Regions from separate parts of the Ensifer sp. ENS08 genome, predicted to be linked through region 3. Evidence: predicted binding sites of a transcription regulator. Region 3 holds the regulator's gene; each other region holds the start of a gene.
What was found. The regulator PhoB, encoded in region 3, activates phosphate uptake and scavenging genes when phosphate is short. The targets are predictions, from matches to a motif close to TGTCATNNANCTGTCAT.
Positions count from the first base shown of each region.

Region 1: the regulator PhoB is predicted to act here: its motif matches at 2,325-2,341, upstream of IB272_RS13105 (DUF2794 domain-containing protein).
Region 2: the regulator PhoB is predicted to act here: its motif matches at 2,332-2,348, upstream of IB272_RS13295 (DUF1868 domain-containing protein).
Region 4: the regulator PhoB is predicted to act here: its motif matches at 3,299-3,315, upstream of IB272_RS18365 (PhoX family phosphatase).

Region 1 covers NZ_JACVBF010000004.1:216,341-222,158, reverse strand. Annotated here, with positions in the region: gene IB272_RS13120 (ABC transporter permease) at 1-134, shown strand, start outside; gene IB272_RS13115 (Bax inhibitor-1/YccA family protein) at 356-1,102, shown strand; gene IB272_RS13110 (GNAT family N-acetyltransferase) at 1,226-1,780, shown strand; gene IB272_RS13105 (DUF2794 domain-containing protein) at 1,900-2,304, opposite strand; gene IB272_RS13100 (thioredoxin family protein) at 2,619-3,392, opposite strand; gene acnA (aconitate hydratase AcnA) at 3,598-5,818, opposite strand, start outside.
Region 2 covers NZ_JACVBF010000004.1:256,374-262,191, forward strand. Annotated here, with positions in the region: gene IB272_RS13280 (membrane protein) at 14-415, opposite strand; gene rpmF (50S ribosomal protein L32) at 573-758, opposite strand; gene IB272_RS13290 (glutathione S-transferase family protein) at 904-1,551, opposite strand; gene IB272_RS13295 (DUF1868 domain-containing protein) at 1,548-2,282, opposite strand; gene mtgA (monofunctional biosynthetic peptidoglycan transglycosylase) at 2,385-3,158, opposite strand; gene IB272_RS13305 (polyprenyl synthetase family protein) at 3,304-4,218, shown strand; gene hisC (histidinol-phosphate transaminase) at 4,223-5,278, shown strand; gene IB272_RS13315 (LysE family translocator) at 5,361-5,818, shown strand, end outside.
Region 3 covers NZ_JACVBF010000001.1:678,867-684,684, reverse strand. Annotated here, with positions in the region: gene pstA (phosphate ABC transporter permease PstA) at 1-503, shown strand, start outside; gene pstB (phosphate ABC transporter ATP-binding protein PstB) at 517-1,332, shown strand; gene phoU (phosphate signaling complex protein PhoU) at 1,383-2,096, shown strand; gene phoB (phosphate regulon transcriptional regulator PhoB) at 2,299-2,982, shown strand; gene IB272_RS03190 (GcrA family cell cycle regulator) at 3,050-3,571, opposite strand; gene IB272_RS03185 (aspartate aminotransferase family protein) at 3,993-5,192, shown strand; gene argF (ornithine carbamoyltransferase) at 5,297-5,818, shown strand, end outside.
Region 4 covers NZ_JACVBF010000007.1:275,987-281,804, reverse strand. Annotated here, with positions in the region: gene recO (DNA repair protein RecO) at 1-445, shown strand, start outside; gene IB272_RS18370 (PaaI family thioesterase) at 462-971, shown strand; gene IB272_RS18365 (PhoX family phosphatase) at 1,211-3,223, opposite strand; gene IB272_RS18360 (DUF2339 domain-containing protein) at 3,419-5,818, shown strand, end outside.

The DNA of each region.
Region 1 (5,818 bases), on a different contig from region 3:
TGCCGTCGAGCTTCCTGCCCGACGTGGCGATCGTGACGGTTGTGGCAGCGCTGGTGATGACGGTCGGCATCGGACTTGCCGGTACATGGCGCATTCTCGGGCAGAAGGCGGCGCCGGTCCTGCGCGAACTTTGACCGGGCCGAGTTAACCGTAAATCCCTATTGCGCCGGTCTGAATCGGTCCGGTGCAACGGAATCCGGGAGTGCCGGGTCTTGTGTGCAGCGGGTTTCGGCATCATATTTGTCCACAGGCATGCTGGAGCTCCGCAGCGGCGCCTGGGCGTGGAAGCTCATCTTCCAGGGCGATATTCGCCGCCCGACACCGTAACTTCCACCGGAGCTTGAATGAGGAAACAATGGCTGATCTGAGAAATTACCAAACCCGAATGTCGCCCGCCGGCGCTCAGGCGGGTGCCGTGATTGACGAAGGCCTTCGCGCATACATGCTGAAGGTCTACAACCTGATGGCGCTTGGTCTGGCGATCACTGGCGTCGCGGCCTACCTGGCCTTCCAAATGGCGTTTTCGGATGGCCAGCTGACTGCCTTTGGTGCTGCGATCTATACGAGCCCGCTGAAGTGGGTGGTGATGCTGGCGCCGCTGGCGCTCGTGTTCTTCATGAGCTTCCGCATCAATAGCATGAGCGTTTCTGCCGCGCAGACGACGTTCTGGATCTATGCGGCCCTGATGGGCCTGTCGCTGTCGTCGATCTTCCTGATCTACACCGGCCAGAGCATCGTTCAGACGTTCTTCGTGACGGCCGCCTCGTTCGGCGCCCTGTCGCTTTACGGCTACACCACGAAGAAGGACCTGTCCGGCATGGGCTCGTTCCTGATCATGGGTCTGTTCGGGGTCATCATCGCGTCGATCGTCAACATCTTCCTCGCCTCTTCGGCGCTCGCCTTCGCGATTAGCGTGATCGGCGTGCTGATCTTCGCAGGCCTCACCGCCTACGACACGCAGAAGATCAAGGAAATGTACTACGAAGCCGATGACAGCACCGTTGCCGGCCGCAAGGCGATCATGGGCGCGCTGACGCTCTACCTCGACTTCATCAACCTGTTCATGTTCCTGCTCCAGTTTATGGGCAACCGGAACAACTAAGTCTGAACAGCAGACGGAAAAGGCGGCTTTGGCCGCCTTTTTTGTTTGCTGGAGCAGCTTGAAAGCGTCCGGGCTCCGTGGGAGTGAAAGGACGACGAAACCTTGGGATCAAAGTCTTTAGCCATGTCCCTGACCCTGCGCGACGCCACCCTGGCCGATCTTCCCGTCATCACCGAGATCTATCGCGAATCCGTGTTGCACGGGGTTGCGACCTACGAGATCAACCCGCCATCCGAAAAGGAGATGCGGGCGCGGTTCGAAACGATCATCGGCAGCGGCTACCCGTACATGGTTGCGGTAGACGCGGGCGGGACGATCATCGGCTATGCCTACGCATCCGGCTTCCGCACGCGCACGGCCTATCGCTTCCTGGTCGAGGATTCCATCTACCTGGCGCCGGAAGCGCGCGGCAAGGGTGCCGGCAAGGCGCTGCTGGTCGAACTCGTCCGGCGTTGCACTGAACTCGGCTTCCGCCAGATGGTCGCGGTGATCGGCGGTGCCCATCCGGCCTCGATCGCCGTGCACCGGTCGCTCGGCTTCGAACTCCAGGGCACGATGAAAGCGACCGGCTTCAAGCATGGCCGCTGGCTCGACACGACGATCATGCAGCTCGCGCTCGGCGAGGGCCAGGCGACCGACCCGCCGGAAGACGTCTATCCGGACACCCTCTACCAGTGACCATCGCTTGCTGAAGAACGTCAGTCGGCGAAGCGCCTCGAAGCGCGCCGTAGGCAGGTCGTGCCGTTGCTGCCCGTGACGTCGGCGGGCGTCTCCTGATGTCACACTTTCCCGGGTGGTCAGGTTTCCACCAGCCTCAGCACCTTGTCGAATACCTTGAGCACCTGGGCGAGCTCGTGACCGCGCTTCAGGATCGTGCCGTGAATGTTCAGCACGCTATAGGCGCCCTGTTTCGCGGCCAGTTTCGGGTTCTTCTCGATCCGGTAGAGCGGCATTTCGCCCGAACGCTTGAACACTGAGAAGACCGCGCGGTCCCTCAGGTGGTCGATCGCGTAGTCCCGCCACTCGCCTTCGCCGACCATACGGCCGTAGACCCACAGGATCTGATCCAATTCGCGGCGATGGAAAGTGATGGGGGGAGCGTTCTTGGCGTTCTTGTATTCGTGAAGATCGACGACCACTTCGGAAGTGGTTTCGCGCTGATGGCGCGCCTCGCCTTGCGGCAAATCCGGCTCATCGGTCATCGGCAATCCGGCCTTCTGTTGTGACAGAACGATTACAGTGTGCCTGACACGAGCCGAAAAGCAAGCTGGAAGCCATGGGACGATGAGGTCATTTCTTGCCTCTGCCCCATTTCAGTCAAACCGGCGCCCCAATTCATCGCAAAACTCGCGGGCGCTGACGGACAGAGTCGTTGCCACCGTATGTCCGGTCAGATCGTCATGCTGCGGGAGTTCACCGAACGCAGTTATGGCCGGTTCGGTCCGGTAACTTCGAACCCTCAGCCCCAGCCCCTCGATGCTGCCGGGCCGAACCAACCCCTTGCGCTTCGCCGTCCCTACAATTTGCCCTGAGGGCCGGCGAGCACGGCCGCAGCGCCGATGATGGCACCCGGCGTTTCCTTGTCCTTCATCGATTGCAGCAGGATCGCGCAGCCGCTGTTTCCCGGGCGCTCGGTCAGCACCGTCGCCGGCAGCGTAAAGGACGCGGGCTGGCCGTCCCACATGCCGATCGTCTGTATGTCACGCACCGCATGCCAATAGGGGACTTCCTTGCCGCTGTTCTCCCCCTTCTCCATCTTCACGATCTTGGCGCGGTCGAAATAGACGACGACGACATTGGCCTTGCCGATGCCGCTACCGATTGTGATCTGGATTTCTTCGCCGAGGATCTTGGCGTCGACGGGAACGGCAAGCCCTTTGCCTTCCGCCTTCATCGTTTCCAGCCGCGTCTTGATTGCCTGCAGGTTGCCGCCGTTCAAGTGGTCGCGGCCGTTCAGGATCGCCTGGGGCGTGTAGACGCCGTTGCGCCCGAGCATGCGCGCATAGGCATATTGCCGCTCGGTGTTTTCCTTCGATGCCAGCGTGTCGGCCCAGCCGAGATAGTTCCAGTAGTCGACGTGATAGGCGAGCGCCACCACATCGCCCTCGTCGACCAGCGACTTCAGCGCCGCATCCGCCGGCGGACAGGACGAACAGCCCTGGCTGGTGAACAGTTCGACAACGCCCTTGACCGCCTGTTTCTCCTGCGCCCCGGCAGGGGCACCGGCGGCTGCGAGCAGCCCGAAAGCCAGTGCAACAGGGCGAATGAAAGAACGGTCTGCGGATGTCATGGCGTCACTTCGTTACCGGCCGGCGGCCTACTCCTTGTGGGGGAGTTCACTACATACGACGCCCCTGCATCAACGGGAAGTCACGTTGGAGTGAGATGGCAAGTGAGCGCGATCCAGCACCCGATCGTTGGCCGGTGCACCTCAAAGAAAGAGCCGGGGCGCCTTTCGGCGTCCCGGCTCCAGAGCCTTGTATGCGCTCGCGCGATTAAGCGGCGAGGTCGCGCAGAACCGTCTGCAGGATGCCACCGTTGTTGACGTAGGTCACTTCATCCAGCGTATCGATACGGCAGACGAGCGGCACATCTTTCACGCTGCCGTCGCCGTAGGTTACCTTGGCAACGCGCTTTTCGCGCGGCTGGACATTGGCGAGATTTTCGATCGTGACGATCTCATCGCCCTTGAGGCCCAGCGATTCCCAGGTCGTGCCTTCCTCGAAGACGAAGGGAATGACGCCCATGCCGACGAGGTTCGAGCGGTGGATACGCTCGAAGGACTGCGCGATGACGGCCTTGACGCCGAGCAGGTTGGTGCCCTTGGCAGCCCAGTCGCGCGACGAACCGTTGCCGTATTCGACGCCGGCGAAGATGACGAGCGGAACGCCCTCTTCCTTGTACTGCATGGCGGCGTCGTAAATCGACATCTCTTCCTTGGACGGATAGTGGATGGTGTAGCCGCCTTCCTTGCCGTTCGGGCCGAGCATGTGGTTGCGGATGCGGATGTTGGCAAACGTGCCGCGCATCATCACCTCATGGTTGCCACGACGCGTGCCGTACTGGTTGAAGTCGGCAACGCCGACGCCATGACCGATGAGGTAGGCACCGGCCGGCGAAGCCGCCTTGATCGAACCGGCCGGCGAGATGTGGTCGGTGGTGATCTTGTCGCCGAAGAGACCAAGCACGCGGGCGCCCTTGATGTCGGAGATGCCCGAACCGGACTTGCCCATGCCGACGAAGTAGGGCGGGTTCTGCACGTAGGTCGAACCGTCGTCCCAGGCATAGGTCTGGCCCGGAGGAACCTGAACGGCCTGCCAGTTTTCGTCGCCCTTGAACACGTCGGCGTACTTGGTCGCGTAAAGTTCGCGGGTGACGTACTTGAAGATGAACTCCTGGATTTCCTTGGAGGTCGGCCAGATGTCCTTGAGGAAGACCGGCTTGCCGTCCTGGTCCTCGCCGAGCGGTTCGTTGGTCAGGTCCTTCTGGACGGAACCTGCAAGCGCGTAGGCGACGACGAGCGGCGGCGAAGCGAGGTAGTTCGCCTGGACGTCCGGCGAAATGCGGCCTTCGAAGTTACGGTTGCCCGAGAGAACGCCGGCGGCGATCAGGCCCTTGTCGTTGATCGTCTTCGAGATCGGCGCCGGCAGCGGGCCGGAGTTGCCGATGCAGGTCGTGCAGCCGAAGCCGACGAGGTTGAAGCCGAGCGCGTCGAGGTCCTTCTGCAGGCCGGACTTGGCGAGATATTCGCCGACGACCTGCGATCCCGGTGCGAGCGAGGTCTTGACCCACGGCTTGGACTTCAGGCCCTTGGCGACCGCGTTGCGGGCGAGCAGGCCGGCAGCGATCAGGACCGACGGGTTGGAGGTGTTGGTGCAGGACGTGATCGCAGCGATGGCGACGTCGCCATGGCCGAGATCGAAATCGGTACCTTCGACGGCATAGCGGTTCGAAAGCTGGCCCGGCTTCTTGTAGTCGCCTTCAAGCGAGGTTGCGAAGCCCGATGCGATGCTTTCGAGCGGGATGCGGCCTTCCGGACGCTTCGGGCCAGCCATGGCCGGAACGACGTCGCCGAGGTCGAGTTCGAGCGTGTCGGTGAAGACGAGCTCGGAACCGTCACCGTCACGCCACATGCCCTGAGCCTTGGAATAGGCTTCGACGAGAGCGATGCGCTGCTCTTCACGGCCGGACATGGTGAGGTAGTTGATGGTTTCGCTGTCGACCGGGAAGAAGCCGCAGGTGGCGCCGTATTCCGGACCCATGTTGCCGATGGTGGCGCGGTCGGCGAGCGTCATGTTGTCGAGGCCTGGGCCGAAGAATTCGACGAACTTCGAGACAACGCCCTTCTTGCGCAGCATCTGCACGACCATAAGCACGAGGTCGGTCGCGGTGACGCCTTCCTTGAGCTTGCCGGTGAGCTTGAAGCCGATGACCTCAGGCAGGAGCATGGAGACCGGCTGGCCGAGCATGGCAGCTTCCGCTTCGATGCCGCCCACGCCCCAGCCGAGAACGCCGAGACCGTTGATCATGGTGGTGTGGCTGTCGGTGCCGACGCAGGTGTCCGGGTAGGCGGTGACGACGCCATCTTCTTCACGGGTCCAGACGGTCTGGCCCAGATACTCCAGATTGACCTGGTGACAGATGCCGGTGCCGGGCGGAACGACGCGGAAGTTCTTGAACGCCTGCTGGCCCCACTTCAGGAAGCGGTAGCGCTCG
Region 2 (5,818 bases), on a different contig from region 3:
GAACCGTCTGGACCTAGAGGCCGATCGACACGTCCCGGCCGGCCGAGCGCATCGACACGGCAAAGCCGGCGATAACATCGATGAAGCTGATGGTCATCAGGATGAAGAAGAGCTGCGTTGCCGCCGGTGCGAGCAGCAGAAATTCGATCAAAAAGACGATGAACAGGATCATCGAGAGCAGATGATCCATCAGTGCGCGGCTGCTCGTGCGCGTCGCTTTCAGCAATTCGACGAAGAGCAGCAGCAGGGCGCCGACGATCAGAAGGTCGCCGAAGCGCATCGTCCAGGTCGCGCCTGATAGCATGGAGAGCGACACCATGTCGGCGTTCAGGCCGGCGAGGCCGCCGAACATTCCGATCATCGCGAGATTGTAGATTGCAAAAGGCAGGATCAGCAGCGGTATGGCAGCAAGCATCAGAACTCCTTGACCGCGTTTATGGGGAACCATGTTTATGCGGCGTCGTCACGCAAGGCGCCAGCGATACCACGGCGTCCAAGCAAGATCATGTCAGATGCAAAACAAAAGGGCCGGCAGAGCCAGCCCTTTGAACCTAATCCGCGAACGGAAACGCTTATGCGCTTTCCTTCGGGGTCAGAACCTGACGGCCACGGTACATGCCGGTCTTCAGGTCGATGTGGTGAGGGCGACGCAGTTCGCCGGAGTTCTTGTCTTCGACGTAGGTCGGGGTCTTCAGAGCGTCAGCCGAACGGCGCATGCCACGCTTGGACGGGCTCGTTTTTCTTTTAGGTACAGCCATTTCATTCTCCACTTATCGGGCAAACACTGTTCAGCAGCCGAAATGGCCGTGTAAAACAGATGTTAATCACGGAAATTTGGCGCGCTTATACATGGACAACTGCCGTTTGACCAGTCCCCACGGGCAATTTTTCGACTCGACCTTTTCAGACCTCGTCTTCGGCGACGACCCACGGCTCTGCGCGGGCGGCCTCCTCCCATTTCAGGAACGCCGGATGTGCCTTCACGCGGTTCATGTAGCCGAGCGTTTCTCGATCCGCAACGAGATCATAGACGTCGAAGCGGTTAACCACAGGCGCGTACATCGCATCGGCCGCGCTGAAGGACCCGAAGAGGAACGGGCCACCGGAACGCGCAAGCGCCTCCGTCCAGATCTGCTCGATACGTGCCACGTCCGCGCGGACGTCCGCGCCAACGTCCAGCGCCTGCTTTGGCCGACGGATGTTCATCGGGCAGGCACCACGCAGAGCGCGAAAACCGGACAGCATCTCCATCGAATAGCTGCGCGCCCGTGCGCGCGCCTGAGGGTCGGCCGGCCACAGCCCGGCGTCGGGAAAGAGTTCGGCGACATATTCGATGATCGCCAGCGATTCCCAGATAAGCAGGTCCCCGTGGCGCAGCAGCGGCACCTTTCCGGTCGGCGAGATCGCCCGGATCTCCGGATTGCCGGCGGCGAAATCGAACGGAATGACCACGTCCGAGAAATCGATGCCGACTGCCGTCATCGCGATCCATGGCCGCATCGACCAGGACGAATAGTTCTTGTTGCCGACATAGAGTGTAAGTCCGGTCATTTCTGTTCCTTGATTGCTGGTCTCTCCGAGAAAACGATCAGTTCCTCGAAATGGTTCATGTCCTCGAACGAGCAGAAGGCCGGCGGATCGAGCGCGATCACCGGCGCCTGCTCGCGCAGAAAAGCGAGCTGCTCGTCCAGCATCGCCTGCCAGCGCGGCAGCGCCGCATCGTCGAGCCAGTCGACGGGGTAGGCATAGGTGATGTGGAATTGGTAGTCGTCATGATCCGGATGGCGATAGCCGAAGGCTTCCGCGAAAGCGTCGCGCCAGGCCTTGAGACCGGCACGGTCGGCGGCACCGTCGCCTTCGAGCGCAAGGCCCGTCGGCGTGATCTCGGTCACGCGGGCGCGGAACTGCTCCAGCGGCGCAAAATGCGCAAGCCGTTCGCAATAGTGCGCCGTCATCACCTCGATCGGCGTATCGAGCGGCATGCCAGCCGGCCAGTAAGGGAGCTTCCGGCGGTGTTCGATGATGCCCTGGAAGATCGTCATGTGCAGGCTGGACGGGTGGGTAAAGGCGAACTGCCCCGCCTCGGGCATCGCCATCACCCGGTCGCGCACCGCAAGCACGGCGGCCTCGGACGGCGATCCGGCGGCAACGTGAGACACAACCGTGTTGCCCGGTTCCGAAAGGAACTGGCCTTCGGTGTTGTAGCGCGTTCCGAGATGTCTCGGCGGGGCATCGTTGGCGCTGCGGCCAAGGGCGAGAAGCGAGGGGGAAATCAAGGTCATGGAGCAATCGGGCCTTTCGAAGGGAGAGAGGCCCAGATGGCAGAACTCTACAACGCGAGCATGACATCGCCCGACGAGCCCATCCAATGAAAAGGTCTGATCCTAATTATAAAGGCAGGTGATGTAACCGCCGGAGCGGCTGGCGCGGCGCTCGATCAGGTTCGCCAGACGCTTGAGACCGCGGCCTGGTTTTCCGGCGTTGCGCTCCTTCGGATTGGGCAGCGACACCGCAAGCAGCGCCGCCTGCCGGCGCGAGAGCTTCGACGCCGAAACCCCGAAATGATGGCGGGCGGCCGCCTCGATACCATAGATCCCGTCGCCCCATTCGGCGATGTTCAGATAGATCTCCATCATCCGCCGCTTGCTCCACACGAAGTCGGCGGCGACCGCCAGCGGCAGTTCCATGCCCTTGCGCAGGAAGGAGCGACCGTTCCAGAGATAGAGGTTCTTGACCGTCTGCATCGGAATGGTGCTCGCGCCGCGGGTCGATTCCCCTTCGAGCGCATCCTCGACCACGCCCCGCATCTGGCCCCAGTCGACGCCGTCATGCGCGCAAAACTGCCCGTCCTCCGACATCATCACCGACTGCACCAGAACCGGGGCGATATCATCGAACTCGACCCATTGCCGATCGTAGCCGCGCAGCAGCACGAGATCGCGCAGCATGAGCGTCGAGACGGGATGGATGAACTCCACCAGGTAGAGAACGATCAGCGCGTAGGGAAGGACGAGAAAGCCCAGGACAGCCAGGACGATCTGGCGGCGACGCGTACGCAACGTCCGGCGAAGCGAAGACCAGCGACTGGAAGGCAATTCGCCCTCCTCGCGCGCTTCCGGAACGACGTTCGCGGCCTGACTGTTCACCTCGCTGTCCATCCGCTTCTCTTAGTGCATGCGCAGGCAGAGTTGAACGGGCTTTCTGGCAAAAGGCAAGGCGCGGAGAAGGCTGTCCCAGGGAAAGCGCGCGGCTGCGACACGAATCCCCGTTGAAAGCCCTCTTCGCCCATGTCAAAGAGCGCGCATGAGCCAGGACACATCGCCTTTTACCCGTCGCCTCGCCACCAATGCCCGCACCGTCGAGGGTCTGCTGGAACGTCTGCTCGGCCAGACGACGGAAGCCGACGAAATCGCCCGGCCGGCAAACCTGCTCGCGGCCATGCGCCACGGCGTGCTGAACGGCGGCAAGCGTCTGCGCCCCTTCCTGGTGATCGAATGCGCCGATCTGCTCGGCGGCAATCGCGATGCGGCCTTGCGCGTCGGCGCGGCGCTCGAATGCGTGCATTGCTATTCGCTGGTCCATGACGACCTGCCGGCGATGGACGACGACGACATGCGCCGCGGCCAGCCGACCGTGCACAGGGCCTTCGATGAGGCGACGGCGATTCTTGCCGGCGACAGCCTGCTGACCTTCGCCTTCGATATCATCGCAGCACCCGAGACAGCGCTTTCGGATGCGCAGAAGGTGGAACTGATCCTGGCGCTCGGACGCGCCGCCGGCCACGGCGGCATGGCCGGCGGACAGGCGCTCGACCTGGCCGCGGAAAAGTCGCCACCGGACGAGGCCGGGATCGTCACGCTGCAGGCGATGAAGACAGGTGCCCTGATCCGCTTTGCCTGCGAGGCTGGCGCCATCGTCGCCGGCGCCGCGAAGGAGGACCGCGCGCGGCTTCGCGCCTTCGGCGAAAAGATCGGCCTTGCCTTCCAGCTTGCCGACGACCTGCTCGACCTTACCGCGGATGCTGAGACCATGGGCAAGGCAACCGGCAAGGACGCCGCCCGTGGCAAGGGCACGCTGGTCGCGCTCAACGGCCAGACCTGGGCGGAAGACCGGCTGGAGCAACTGGTCGCCGAAGCCGAAGCGCTGCTTGCGCCCTATGGAGCGCGCTCGGCCATTCTCGTCGAAGCCGCCCGTTTCATCGCCAATCGCAGGAGCTAGATCCATGAGCAAATACTGGTCGCCGATCGTCTCCAAGCTGAAGCCCTACGTGCCTGGCGAACAGCCGCGCATCGCCAACCTGGTGAAGCTCAACACCAACGAATGCCCCTACGGCCCGTCTGAGAAGGTGCTCGACGCGATCGCCGCGGCAGCGAGCAGCGATCTTCGCCTTTATCCGGACCCGCTGGCGCTGAAGCTGCGCCAGGCCATCGCCGTACGCTATGGCGTGACCGCCGAAGAAGTCTTCGTCGGCAACGGCTCGGACGAGGTGCTGGCGCACATCTTCGCCGGCTTGCTGAAGCACGACGCGCCGCTGCTCTATCCGGATATCTCCTACAGCTTCTATTCGACCTATGCGCGGCTCTTCGAGATCGACACGGTCGAGATCCCGCTCAGCGATCGCTTCGAGATCGATCTCGCCGACTACGACCGGCCCTGCGGCGCGATCATCCTGCCGAACCCGAATGCCCCGACCGGCATCGCTTTGCCGCTCGCCGACATCGAGCGGCTGGTCGCAAGCCATCCGGACCAGCCCGTCGTCATCGACGAGGCCTATGTCGATTTCGGCGGCCAGTCGGCCGCGGAACTGGTTTCGAAATACGAGAACCTCTTGGTCGTCCAGACCTTCTCCAAGTCGCGCGCGCTTGCGGGCTTGCGCGTCGGCTTCGCTATTGGCCAGAGCCCGATGATCGAGGCGCTGGAACGGGTGAAGGACAGCTTCAACTCCTATCCGCTCGGCCGCCCGGCCCAGGCCGGCGCCATCGCCGCGATCGAGGATGAAGCCTGGTTCGAGGAGACCCGCGCCAAGATCATCGCGTCGCGCGACCGGCTCACGGCCGAACTGACAGCGCGCGGCTTCGAGGTGCTGCCTTCGTCGGCAAACTTCGTTTTCGCACGGCATCCCGGCCATAACGGAGAAACGCTGATGAAGGCGCTCCGCGATCGCGCCGTGCTGGTGCGCCATTTCGCCAAGCCGCGCATCTCCGATTTCCTGCGCATCACCATCGGCACCGATGCCGAATGCGCGCGCCTGATCGAGGCGCTAGACGAGATCCTCTAAGTTGTCTCGGTGACATTTTCGCCGTTTCAAACAAGCGATGGACTGATCTAGCCTCCGGCGACCGAGCCGGAGCTTGTCTTACATGTTCGACCTGACGCCCTATCTGCCGCAGCTTCTCATTGCCTGGACCGCCTATCTGATCGCGACCGCATCGCCGGGGCCGGCGATCCTGGCGATCATCACCACCTCGGTCAGCCAGGGACGAAAGGCGGGCCTGGCGCTTGCCCTTGGCGTTCTGACGGGAAGTTACACCTGGGCAATGCTGACGGCCTCCGGTCTCTCGGCGCTGATCCGCGCCTATGGCCACGCGATCATCGTGCTCAAGATCGCCGGCGCCTGCTATCTCTTCTGGCTCGCCTATAACGCGCTACGCGCCGCCATGCGCAGCGACAAGAGCGCGATCGTACCGACGGCAAAGGTGCAGACCTCGCTGAAGCGGCTCTATCTCAAGGGGCTCGGCATCCACCTGACGAACCCCAAGGCGATCTTCTCCTGGATCATGCTGGTGTCACTCGGCATGCCCGCGGGCGCGCCGGTCGG
Region 3 (5,818 bases):
TCTACGGCCTCCTGGGTCTCGCCGTCTTCATCAACTTCGCCGGCATGCCGCGCTCGGCAGCCGTCGTCGGCGGCTTCGTGCTGACGTTGATGACCCTGCCGACGATCATCATCGCCACCCGTGCGGCGTTGAAGGCGGTCCCGCCGTCGATCCGCTCGGCGGCCCTCGGTCTCGGTGCGTCGAAGATGCAGACCATCTTCCACCACGTGCTGCCGCTGGCAATGCCGGGCATCCTGACCGGCACCATCATCGGTCTTGCCCACGCGCTTGGTGAAACCGCGCCGCTGCTCCTGATCGGCATGGTCGCCTTCGTCGTCGATTTTCCCGGTTCGCCGATGGAACCGTCGACGGCACTGCCGGTGCAGATCTACATGTGGGCCAACGAGGCGGAACGCGCCTTCGTCGAGCGCACCTCCGGCGCAATCATCATTCTTCTCATCTTCCTGGTCGTCATGAACCTTGGAGCCATTCTGTTGCGACGTCGCTTTGAGCGCCGCTGGTAGTGAGGTAATTACTATGAACATCATGTCAGAAGCAGCAGTCGAGAAGGCTCTGGATCAGAAAATGAACACCGTGCCCTACAAGATGATCGGCAAGGATGTGTCGGTCTATTACGGCGAGAAGCGTGCGCTTTTCGACGTCAACCTCAACATCCGCGAGAACACGGTCACGGCGCTGATCGGACCTTCGGGTTGCGGCAAGTCGACCTTCCTGCGCACGCTGAACCGCATGAACGACACGATCGAGAACTGCCGCGTCACCGGCAAGATCACGCTCGACGAGGACGACATCTACGACCCGACGATCGACGTCGTCGAGCTTCGCGCCCGCGTCGGCATGGTCTTCCAGAAGCCGAACCCGTTCCCGAAGTCGATCTACGACAACGTCGCCTACGGCCCGCGGATTCACGGACTTGCCCGCACCAAGGCCGACTTTGACGAGGTGGTCGAGACCAGCCTGCAGAAGGCCGGTCTGTGGAACGAGGTAAAGGATCGTCTGCAGGAGCCCGGCACCGGCCTTTCCGGTGGTCAGCAGCAGCGTCTCTGCATCGCGCGTGCCGTCGCCGTCAGCCCGGAAGTCATCCTCATGGACGAGCCGTGCTCGGCTCTCGATCCGATCGCGACCGCCAAGGTCGAAGAGCTCATCCACGAGCTGCGCACGAACTTCACGATCGTCATCGTGACCCACTCGATGCAGCAGGCCGCCCGCGTTTCGCAGCGCACCGCCATGTTCCACCTCGGCAATCTCGTCGAGGAGAACGACACCGACAAGATGTTCACCAATCCGGATGACCAGCGCACCCAGGATTACATCATGGGCCGCTTCGGCTGAGGCCGCATAAGGCTGCAACAGTAACTGCAAAGCGCCCGTAAGGATCGACGATCATGTCCATGCATATCATGTCCGCCTATGACGAAGAACTGAAGTACCTGACGCGCCGCATCTCGGAGATGGGCGGCCTCGCCGAACAGATGGTCGCCGAGTCCGTTCGCGCGCTGGTCAACTCCGACCTGGCTCTCGCACAGAAGGTGATCTCGGACGACACCGTCCTCGACGACGCCGAGCGCCAGATCGGTGAGAAGGCGATCGTCACGATCGCCAAGCGTCAGCCGGTCGCCGCCGACCTGCGTGAGATCATGGGGTCGATCCGCATCGCCTCCGATCTGGAGCGCGTCGGCGACCTCGGCAAGAACACCGCCAAGCGCGTGATCGCGGTCGCCGGCTCCGGCATTCCGCGCAAGCTCGCCCGTGGCCTCGAGCATCTGGCAGAGCTCGCTCTCGTCCAGCTCAAGGAAGTGCTCGACGTCTACGCCTCGCGCTCGCCGGAAAAGGCCAACAGCATCCGCGAGCGTGACGAGGAGATCGACGCGATCTACACCTCGCTGTTCCGCGAGCTCTTGACCTACATGATGGAAGATCCGCGCAACATCACGCCCTGCACGCATCTTCTGTTCTGCGCCAAGAACATCGAGCGCATCGGCGACCACGCGACCAATATCGCTGAGACGATCTATTACATGGCGACGGGTGCTCAGCCGGAAGGCGAGCGTCCGAAGGATGACACCACGTCGACGCTGGGCTCGGTCAACGACTGAGCGCCAAGCGCGCCGTAAGCATGCATGCCCCTTGAAATCTGATCCGGTCGCGGCTTCGGTCGCGGCCCCGAATTCCTGTATCTGAAGCATGCGGTTTTCGCCCCGCCTTTGAAAACGGCGGATGTGCTCCAGATTTAGAGTGTCTGAGCGCCGGCCGGGCCGATGAGCCCAAAGGCCGCCCGCGGTAAGGAGACGTTACCTGATGTTGCCAAAAATCGCCGTAGTCGAAGACGAAGAGGCGCTGAGCGTTCTGCTGCGTTACAATCTGGAAGCCGAGGGCTTCGACGTCGATACGATCCTGCGGGGCGACGAGGCGGAGATCCGGCTTCAGGAGCGGCTGCCCGACCTGCTTATCCTCGACTGGATGCTGCCCGGTGTTTCCGGCATTGAACTTTGCCGTCGGCTGCGCCAGCGTCCGGAGACCGAACGTCTGCCGATCATCATGCTGACGGCGCGCGGCGAGGAAAGCGAGCGCGTCCGGGGTCTGGCGACGGGTGCCGACGACTACGTGGTCAAGCCCTTCTCGACGCCGGAGCTGATGGCGCGCGTCAAGGCGATGCTGCGCCGGGCAAAGCCCGAGGTGCTCTCGACGCTGCTTCGCTGCGGCGACATCGAACTCGACCGCGAGACCCACCGCGTTCATCGCCGCAGCCGCGAAGTGCGCCTCGGCCCGACCGAGTTCCGTCTTCTGGAGTTCCTCATGTCCTCGCCGGGCCGCGTCTTCTCTCGCTCGCAGCTTCTGGATGGCGTCTGGGGGCATGACATCTATGTCGACGAGCGCACCGTCGACGTGCATGTCGGTCGTCTGCGCAAGGCTCTGAACTTCTCGAACATGCCCGACGTCATCCGCACCGTTCGCGGCGCCGGCTATTCGCTCGAAAGCTGAGCGGTCTGAAAGTCGCCAACAAAAAAAGGGGCCGATCGGCCCCTTTTTATTGATGCGGTCCGGCTTCTCAGCGGGCCCTGCGGCGCTCGCCCGACGGCTGGTAGGCCAGCCGCGCATGGAAGGTGCAGTAAGGCGAGGCTTCCGGGGAATCGTTGCCGCAGAAGTGAAACTCTTCCTTCAGCGGGTCGCCGATCGGCCACTTGCAGGTGCGCTCGGTGAGCTGGGTCAGCTCGAGGCGGCGCGACATCGGCACGACTACGTCGGTCCGGGTGCTGAAATCCTGCTCGGCAACGAGATCGACTTCGATTTCTTCCTTGAGAACGACAGCGCCGGCCGCGCGTGCAACCGGGCGGGTCGAAACGCGCGAAGCGTAGTTCGGTGCGCGCGGTGCCGAAGTCGGGCGCTTCGGACGGGCTGCCGTCGTGGTGCTGCCGCCGGCCTTGGCGCGACCTGGCAGGCTCAGGCGGTGAACCTTGCCGATGACAGCGTTACGGCTGACGCCGCCGAGCTGCGCCGCGATCTGGCTTGCGCTCAGGCCCTCGGACCAAAGCTTCTTCAGTTTCTCCACCCGCTCGTCAGTCCAGTTCATTTCTGCACTCTCCGTTCTCAGCGTTGGGGATGGCAGAATCCCTCACCGCACCCCGGTTAAACCCCGGGGTTGCAAACGCGATAACTCTTTTGGTGACTAGGTCCGCCGCATGCGTCTAGTAATTGAATGTTAACGTACTGACCGCTGGACTCTGTGGCAAGAGTCCCGGGAATCAGGCCGAATCGATTTCGTAGTTTTCCCCAACTTGCTCGGCCAGCGTTGCATTTTTGCAAGCCCTCCCGGACGATTTTTCTGCTGCCAGGAATCGACCCTTCATGTTGCGCTGCAAGGCTTGGTTTTGTTGACATTGCAGCGCGAAATGGGAATAGTGCCTGCGCCGCCGAAAGGCGGCATTTTTGATTTTTATCGGCCCGCGTGAGGCGCGGGATCGATGTCGATCTGGAGTGAAGGAGAGCCTCGCATGACTGCAACCACGCCGCTTTACGATACCTACATGCGTGCGCCGTTGCGTTTCGAGCGAGGAGAGGGCGCCTGGCTGATCGCTGAAGACGGCACGCGTTATCTCGATTTCGGTGCCGGCGTTGCCGTGAACTCGCTCGGCCACGCGCACCCGCACCTGGTCGAAGCGCTGAAGGCGCAGGCCGACAAGGTCTGGCACCTGTCCAACCTTTATGAAATTGCGGGCCAGGAAAGCCTCGGCCGCCGGCTGACGGCGGTGACCTTTGCCGACAAGGTCTTCTTCACCAATTCGGGCGCGGAAGCGCTGGAATGCGCCATCAAGACGGCACGGCGTTACCACTTCTCCAAGGGCCACCCGGAGAAGTTCCACGTCATCACCTTCGAAGGCGCCTTCCACGGCCGCACGATCGCGACGATCGCCGCCGGTGGTCAGCAGAAATACATCGAAGGTTTCGGGCCGAAGGCGCCGGGCTTCTACCAGGTTCCGTTCGGCGACATCGCCGCGGTCAAGAATGCGATTACCGAGGAAACCGCAGCGATCCTGATCGAGCCGATCCAGGGCGAGGGCGGCATCCGTCCGGCGACCAAGGAGTTCATGCAGGAACTGCGCGCGCTCTGCGACGAGTTCGGCCTGCTCTTGATCCTCGACGAGGTCCAGACCGGCGTCGGCCGTACCGGCAAGCTGTTTGCCTATGAATGGGCGGATATCCGTCCGGATATCATGGCGGTCGCCAAGGGTATCGGCGGTGGCTTCCCGTTCGGCGCCTGCCTCGCGACTGAGGAAGCCGCATCTGGTATGGTGGCGGGCACGCATGGCTCCACATATGGCGGCAACCCGCTGGCCATGGCCGTCGGCAACGCCGTGCTCGACGTCGTTCTGGCCGACGGATTCCTGACGCATGTGCGCGATGTCGCGCTGGTCTTCCGCCAGGGCCTTGCGTCGCTCAAGGACTGCTTCCCTGATGTCATCGAGGACATCCGCGGCGACGGTTTGATGCTGGGCATCAAGGTGAAGGGCCCTTCGGCCGATCTGCTGAAGGAAATCCGCGCCGAAAAGCTCCTGGCCGTGCCGGCGGGCGAAAATGTGCTGCGTCTGCTGCCGCCGCTGACCGTGACGGCGGAAGAGGCGCGCGAGGGGCTCGCACGTATCGAACGCGCCGCCGAGGCGGTTCGCAAGGCAAGCGGCAACGCCGCGGCCTGAAGGTAGCGACCCAGGGACGACTAAGGCGTTAGAATGACCTTCGTGCGGGCACGTCGATAGCGTGCCGCACCAGGGACCGATTTTTCAGACAGGAACCGAGTACGATGGCAGGCACCAGACATTTTCTCGATCTTTCGGCCATGACGGCCGCCGACCTTCGGACGATCATCGACGATGCGCGCGTCCGAAAGGCGGCGACCAAGGCCGGAACTGCCGAGAAGCCGCTCGCCGGCAAGATGCTGGCGATGATCTTCGAAAAGCCCTCCACCCGCACCCGCGTTTCCTTCGATGTCGGCATGCGCCAGCTCGGCGGCGAAACCCTGTTTCTGTCGGGCACCGAAATGCAGCTCGGCCGCGCCGAGACGATCGGCGACACGGCCAAGGTGCTCTCGCGTTACGTCGACGCCATCATGATCCGCACCACCGACCATCGCCGCCTTCTGGAGCTGGCCGAGCATGCGACGGTCCCGGTCATCAACGGCCTGACCGACGATACGCACCCCTGCCAGATCATGGCCGATATCCTGACCTTCGAGGAGCATCGCGGTCCGGTAAAGGGCAAGACGATTGCCTGGACCGGCGACGGCAACAACGTGCTGCATTCGCTGATCGAAGGTTCTGCCCGC
Region 4 (5,818 bases), on a different contig from region 3:
TCCCGAGCGCGACCCGCATCCGCATCTCTATGAGGCGCTGGCCGTCATCGTCGACCATCTCGCCGATCCCGCCGACGCCGGCGAATTGTTCGTCCGTTTCGAACTCGCAGTCCTCAACGACCTCGGCTTCGGGCTCGATCTCACCGAATGCGTTGCAACCGGCGCTCGTACCGAACTCGTCTATGTCTCGCCGAAATCGGGCAGGGCGGTCTGCCGGGAGGCCGGAGAGCGTTATGCCGACCGCATGTTGGCGTTGCCGGACTTCCTTTCGGCCGAAGCGCGAAGGGCTGCGGATCACGACAGCCTCGCCGCCGCCTTCCGCCTGACCGCCTTCTTCCTCCACCGCCATGTCTATGAGCCGCGCGGCCTCGACGTTTCTTCCGCCCGCGACGGTTTCGTCCATGCGGCGCTGAAGGCGCTGAAAGCGCAATCCTCAGCCGCCTGATTCCCAGGAGTTATCGATGTACCAAGAGCTTTATCCCGGCATGTCCGTATCCGGCGTCGGCGTGCTGTCGCTCGACCGCGTCGCCCGCGATGGCGGTCTCAAGGCAATGCAGGATCTTTTGAGCGGCGAGCTGCCGGCGCCGCCGATGTCGAAGACGCTGAAGTTCGGGTTGAGCGAAGTCGAGGAGGGTCGGGTGGTCTTCAAGGGGCTGCCGACCGAGGAACACCTCAATCCGCTTGGCACAGTGCATGGCGGATGGACGGCAACGATCATGGATTCGGCCCTCGGCTGCGCTGTCTTCACCACCGTCAAACCTGGGGAGGCCTATACGACGGTCGAGTTCAAGGTGAACCTCGTGCGGCCGCTGCTGCCCGATATGGGCGAGGTCTTCTGCGAGGGGCGCATCGTGCATCGTGGCCGCACCATCGCGACCTCCGAAGCCTGGCTGCGCGACCGTAACGGCAAGCTGCTCGCCCACGGCACCGAAACCTGCGCCATCTTCCCGATCGACAATCTCAGGCGTTAAAGCAATTCCAGGAAAAGTGCGAAGCGGTTTTCCGTCCGGAATTGCGTCACTTCAAGCTGAGCAATTCCAGGAAAAGTGCGAAGCGGTTTTCCGCCCGGAATTGCGTCACTTCAAGCTGAGCAATTCCAGGAAAAGTGCGAAGCGGTTGTCTGCCCGGAATTGCGTCGCTCAAGCAATGTCGGAAGCAAGAAACGCCGCGCAGAATGGCGCGGCGTTCCTCTTTGTAATCGCAGTCCTGATCAGCCGATGCGACCGCCGCCCTGCTTCGTTACGGCGACGACAGCCGGGCGTACCGGCATGTCGTCCTGGAAGTCCGGCCAGCGGGTGGCCGGCGTCTCGTAAGTTGCAAGGCCGGCGTCGCCTGGGTGCTGGACGGCGAGGAAGAATGTGTCCGAGGTCGGGTTGAAGCAGGGGCCGCACATTTCGGCGCCGACCGGCACGCGGAAGAAGAGCTTCGACGTGCCACGGGCGGCGCCGTCCGTGTCGATCGCCCAGATGCCGTCGGTGCGGCCGGTGTCCTTTTCGTTGTTGCCGTCGGTCGATACCCAGAGGCGGCCATCGGTGTCGATGGCGCAATTGTCGGGCATGCCGAACCAGCCGTTCTTGGTGGTGGCGGTCGAGAACGAAGCGCCGACCTCGGCAACGCTCGGATCGCCGCACTTCAAGAGAACGTCCCAGCGGCTCTTCAGCGACGCGAAGTCGCCGTCGGTCTCGGTGATCTCGACGATGTGGCCGAAGGCGTTCTTGGCGCGCGGGTTGGCCGCGTCGACTTCTTCGGCCTTGCGCTTGGTGTTGTTGGTCAGCATCACGTAGACCTTGCCCGTCTTCGGGTTCGGCTGAACGTCTTCCGGACGGTCCATCTTGGTGGCACCGAGCGCGTCGGAGGCAAGACGGGTGTTGATCAGCACGTCCGCCTGCGAGGCAAAGCCGTTGGCTTCGGTCAGCGGGCCTTCGCCGTGCGTCAGCGGCATCCAGGTGACGGTGCCGTCTTCGTCGAACTTGGCGACATAGAGTGTGCCCTCGTCGAAGAGGTCCATGTTGGCGGCGCGATCGTCAGGGTTGAACGTGCCCTTGGTCACGAACTTGTAGACATAGTCGTAGCGCTCGTCGTCGCCGGAATAGAGCACGACGCGGCCGTCCTTGTTGACGATCGATTCGCAGCCTTCGTGCTTGAAACGGCCGAGGGCTGTGCGCTTCTTCGGCACCGACGTCGGATCAAGCGCGTCGACCTCGACGATCCAGCCGAAGCGATTGGCTTCGTTCGGCTCTTTGGAGACGTCGAAACGGTCGTAGAAGGACGCCCATTCATACTGGCCGCCCGGTGCGCCCAGCCGCTTCAGCTGCTTGTATTCCGGATGGTCCTCGGCAATCTCGCCGCCAAAATAGCCGTTGAAGTTTTCTTCGGCCATCATGTAGGTGCCCCAGGCGGTGACGCCGCCGGCGCAGTTGTTGAGCGTGCCGAACACCTTTTTGCCGGTCGGGTCGGACGGCGTCTTCAGGCGGTCGTGACCGGCGGCCGGGCCGGTGATCTGCATCTCGGTGTTGACGGTGATGCGACGGTTGTTCTTGCCGTCGAGAACCGGCTGCCACTTGCCGTCGACCTTGCGGATCTCGATGATCGTGCCGCCATGTGCGGCCATCTCGATGTCGACCAGCTCCTTGCTGTATTCGCCGAGAACGACCTTCTCTTCCTCGACTTCCTTGCCGTCCTTCGTCACCTTTTCCTTCACGACGCTGGCGAAGGCCGGGAACATCAGTTCGGCATTGGTGTATTCGTGGTTGACGACGAGCAGGCCGTGGTCGGCGCTGCCGTCGAGCGGGATGAAGCCAACATAGTCGTTGTTGTAGCCGAACAGCTTTTCCTGGGCAGCGGCCGTCTGGTTCTTCGGGTCGAACTCCGGGCTGTCGGCGAAGATCTTGTCGCCCCAGCGAAGCAGGACGTCGGCATCGTAACCTTCGGCGACATGGTGCTTTTCGTCGACGCCGGCTTCGATCTCGGTAAAGTCGAAGCGCGAACCGTCCTCGGCGCGTGCCTCTTCGGCGGTCAGGAGAGCGAGCGGGCTGACGGTGGTCGAGATCGCGGCAACTGCCAGCGAGCCGCCGATGAACGACCGGCGCGAGAAGCGGCGGTGGATGATGTCGCCCATTGTCGGATTGGCGGAACAGTTGTGGCCAACGTCTTCCAGCTCTTCCCTGCGTTCCGTCAGCGTCTTGAATTCGGTCTCTTCCGTCTGGGCGAGATGCTTGTCCATGATCGGGTCTCCTGGTTGAACGATGGAAACCACCGCGCAAGGCAGCGGTGTTCATCCGCCTGTACCAGCTGCCCCATGACAGTTCTGCGACATTTCCGTGAAGAGATTACAGCGCTCGGCCGTCTATAGATTTGGCGCTTGCATAAAAGTCTGTATGGTTGCGCGCGCCGGCGATTGCGACTGCCAGGGGAAAGTATGTTCGAACTTATTGCTTTAGCTGCCTTTATTCTGGCCCTGTCCGCCTATCTCGGCAACCGAAGGACGACCGAGCGTCTTGGTGCCGAACTCGCCGCCCTCAAGGCGGAGGTCGTGGCGCTGAAGGCCGCTCCGGGGGGAGGCGCCCCGGCTGAAACGGCGACCGAGGCGTTTGCGGCTGCGGACGAGTTGTCGGCCATGTCGGAGACGCCGGAGCCAGAGACGCTGGACGATGCCGCTGCCGCCTTCTCGGCCAGTGCGCGCGAGGGCGCGCGGATTTTCGGCGATGCGGAAGGAGCCGCGGCCAAAATCGAGGGCGAGGAGACGATCGCTGCCAGCACGGAAGCACCGCAGCCGGTCGCAACCGTACCCCGTCAGACCGAAAGCCTGGAAAGTCGCCTCGGCGCCCGTTGGGCCGTCTGGGTTGGCGGCATCGCGTTGGCGCTCGGCGGCGTCTTCATGGTCAAGTATTCAATCGATGCCGGGCTGTTGAGCCCGGCGGTTCGCCTGACGCTTGCTGCCTTGTTCGGCCTCCTGCTGATGGCGGCGGGCGAGGTCATCCGTCGGCGCGCGGTGCCCGTGATCGCCAACGAATTCCATAACGCCATGATCCCCGGCATCCTGACGGCGGCCGGTGCCGTCACCCTCTTCGGGGTCGCCTATGCCGCCTATGGCATCTACGACTATATCGGCACGGGCACGGCCTTCGTTCTCCTGGCGGCGATTTCGCTCGCCACGGTTGGTCTGTCGCTGCTGCATGGGCAGGCGCTCGCTGGCCTCGGCCTGCTTGCCTCGCTGATCACGCCGGCGCTGGTTTCGAGCAACGAACCGCGCCCCTGGGTTCTTTTCGGCTTCCTCGCGATCGTTTGGCTCGCGACCCTGCTTGCATCGCGGCTGCGCCGATGGACCGTAGTGCCAACGCTTGCCAATGTTGGCATAGGGCTCTGGGGCCTTGCCTATGTCGCTGCGGCATCGCCCTTCGAAGCACGGCCGGTCGCTTTCGTCCTACTTGTGATGATCGCCGGCATCGGACTTATCTGGCCTGCCGCCATCGAACGGGAGCCAGTGGCAGAAGCGCGCGAAGTGCGTGATGCGACTGAAGGGTCCGAAATGCTGGAGCCGACCGAAGCGACAACCCGACCCCGGGCCGTCGTCGGGCCATGGGAACGCCTGTTCGTTCCACCGCACGCGGCAATCTCCATTTCGGCCGCGATCGTCGTCACCATGCTTGCGCTCCTCCTCATCAGCCCGGCAGTCTATGCGGTCCGCTTTCCGGTGGCGGAGTTTGCAGTTGTCGTTGCGGCGCTGGCGGCGTTGGGCGCCTGGCGGACAACGGCAGTCTATCCCGCCGTGCTTTCAGCGGTCGGCGCTGTTGCTGGCGTCTGGAGCCTGACGGCGCTGAGCGGCGTGCTCGCCTATCTCGATCCCTCGCTGGCCGACGCTCTTCCGGCAGTCGTCCTGCCCGGGCGCACCGCGATGATCACCGCAATGCTGCTTGCGGCGCTGTTCGTCGCACTCGGCGGTTTCGTGCTGTCGCGCCGGCTCGTCGCCCATCCGCAATATTCGACACTCTGGGCGGGCATCGCCGCGGTCGTTCCGATCGCGCTCGTCGCGATGTCGTTCCTGATGACCGGCAACTATGCCTTCGACCTGCCGCACGGCCTGTTCTCACTCGTCGCCGCGGCGGCGCTGCTGGCGCTTGCGGACTGGCTCTACCGCCGCGAAAGCGAGGCGGTGGCGCGCGATACGGCGGCCGGCTTGCTGGTGGCCGGCTCCTTCACCTTTCTCGTGCTTGCCCTCCACGCCTGGACGGACGGGCTGGTCACGACGCTTGCGATCGCCGTGCTTGGAACGGCCTATGCGCTCGCCACGCGGATCCGCACCTGGCCGATTCTGCCGTGGATGACTGGTGCAGCGGCCGTCGTCGTACTCGGGCGCATCGCCTGGGAGCCGACGATCGTCGGTGCCGGCAATCTCGGCACCACGCCCGTCTTCAATGCGCTGCTGCCGGGCTACGGCATCCCCGCCGTGCTGCTTGCGGGCTCCGCCTATTTCCTGAGATCCTGGCCAGGCACGCGGGTGCGCAACTTGCTGCAGGCGCTTGCCAGCCTTTTCGTGCTGTTGACGCTCGCGATCCTGGTGCGCCATGCGATGAACGGCGGCGTGCTCGACAGCGCGGTGCCGACCCTCGGCGAGCAGTCGATCTACACGCTGCTGGCAATCGGCGCCTCGGCGATCTTCATGAGCCTCGACATGAAATCACCGAGCCCGGTCTTCCGCTACGGCGGCATGGGCCTCGGCGTGCTCTCGATGCTGTCGGTGCTTTCGGCGCATCTCCTCGGCCTCAACCCCTATTTCAGCGGCGAACTGCTGGGGCGTATCCCGTTCTTCGACCTGCTG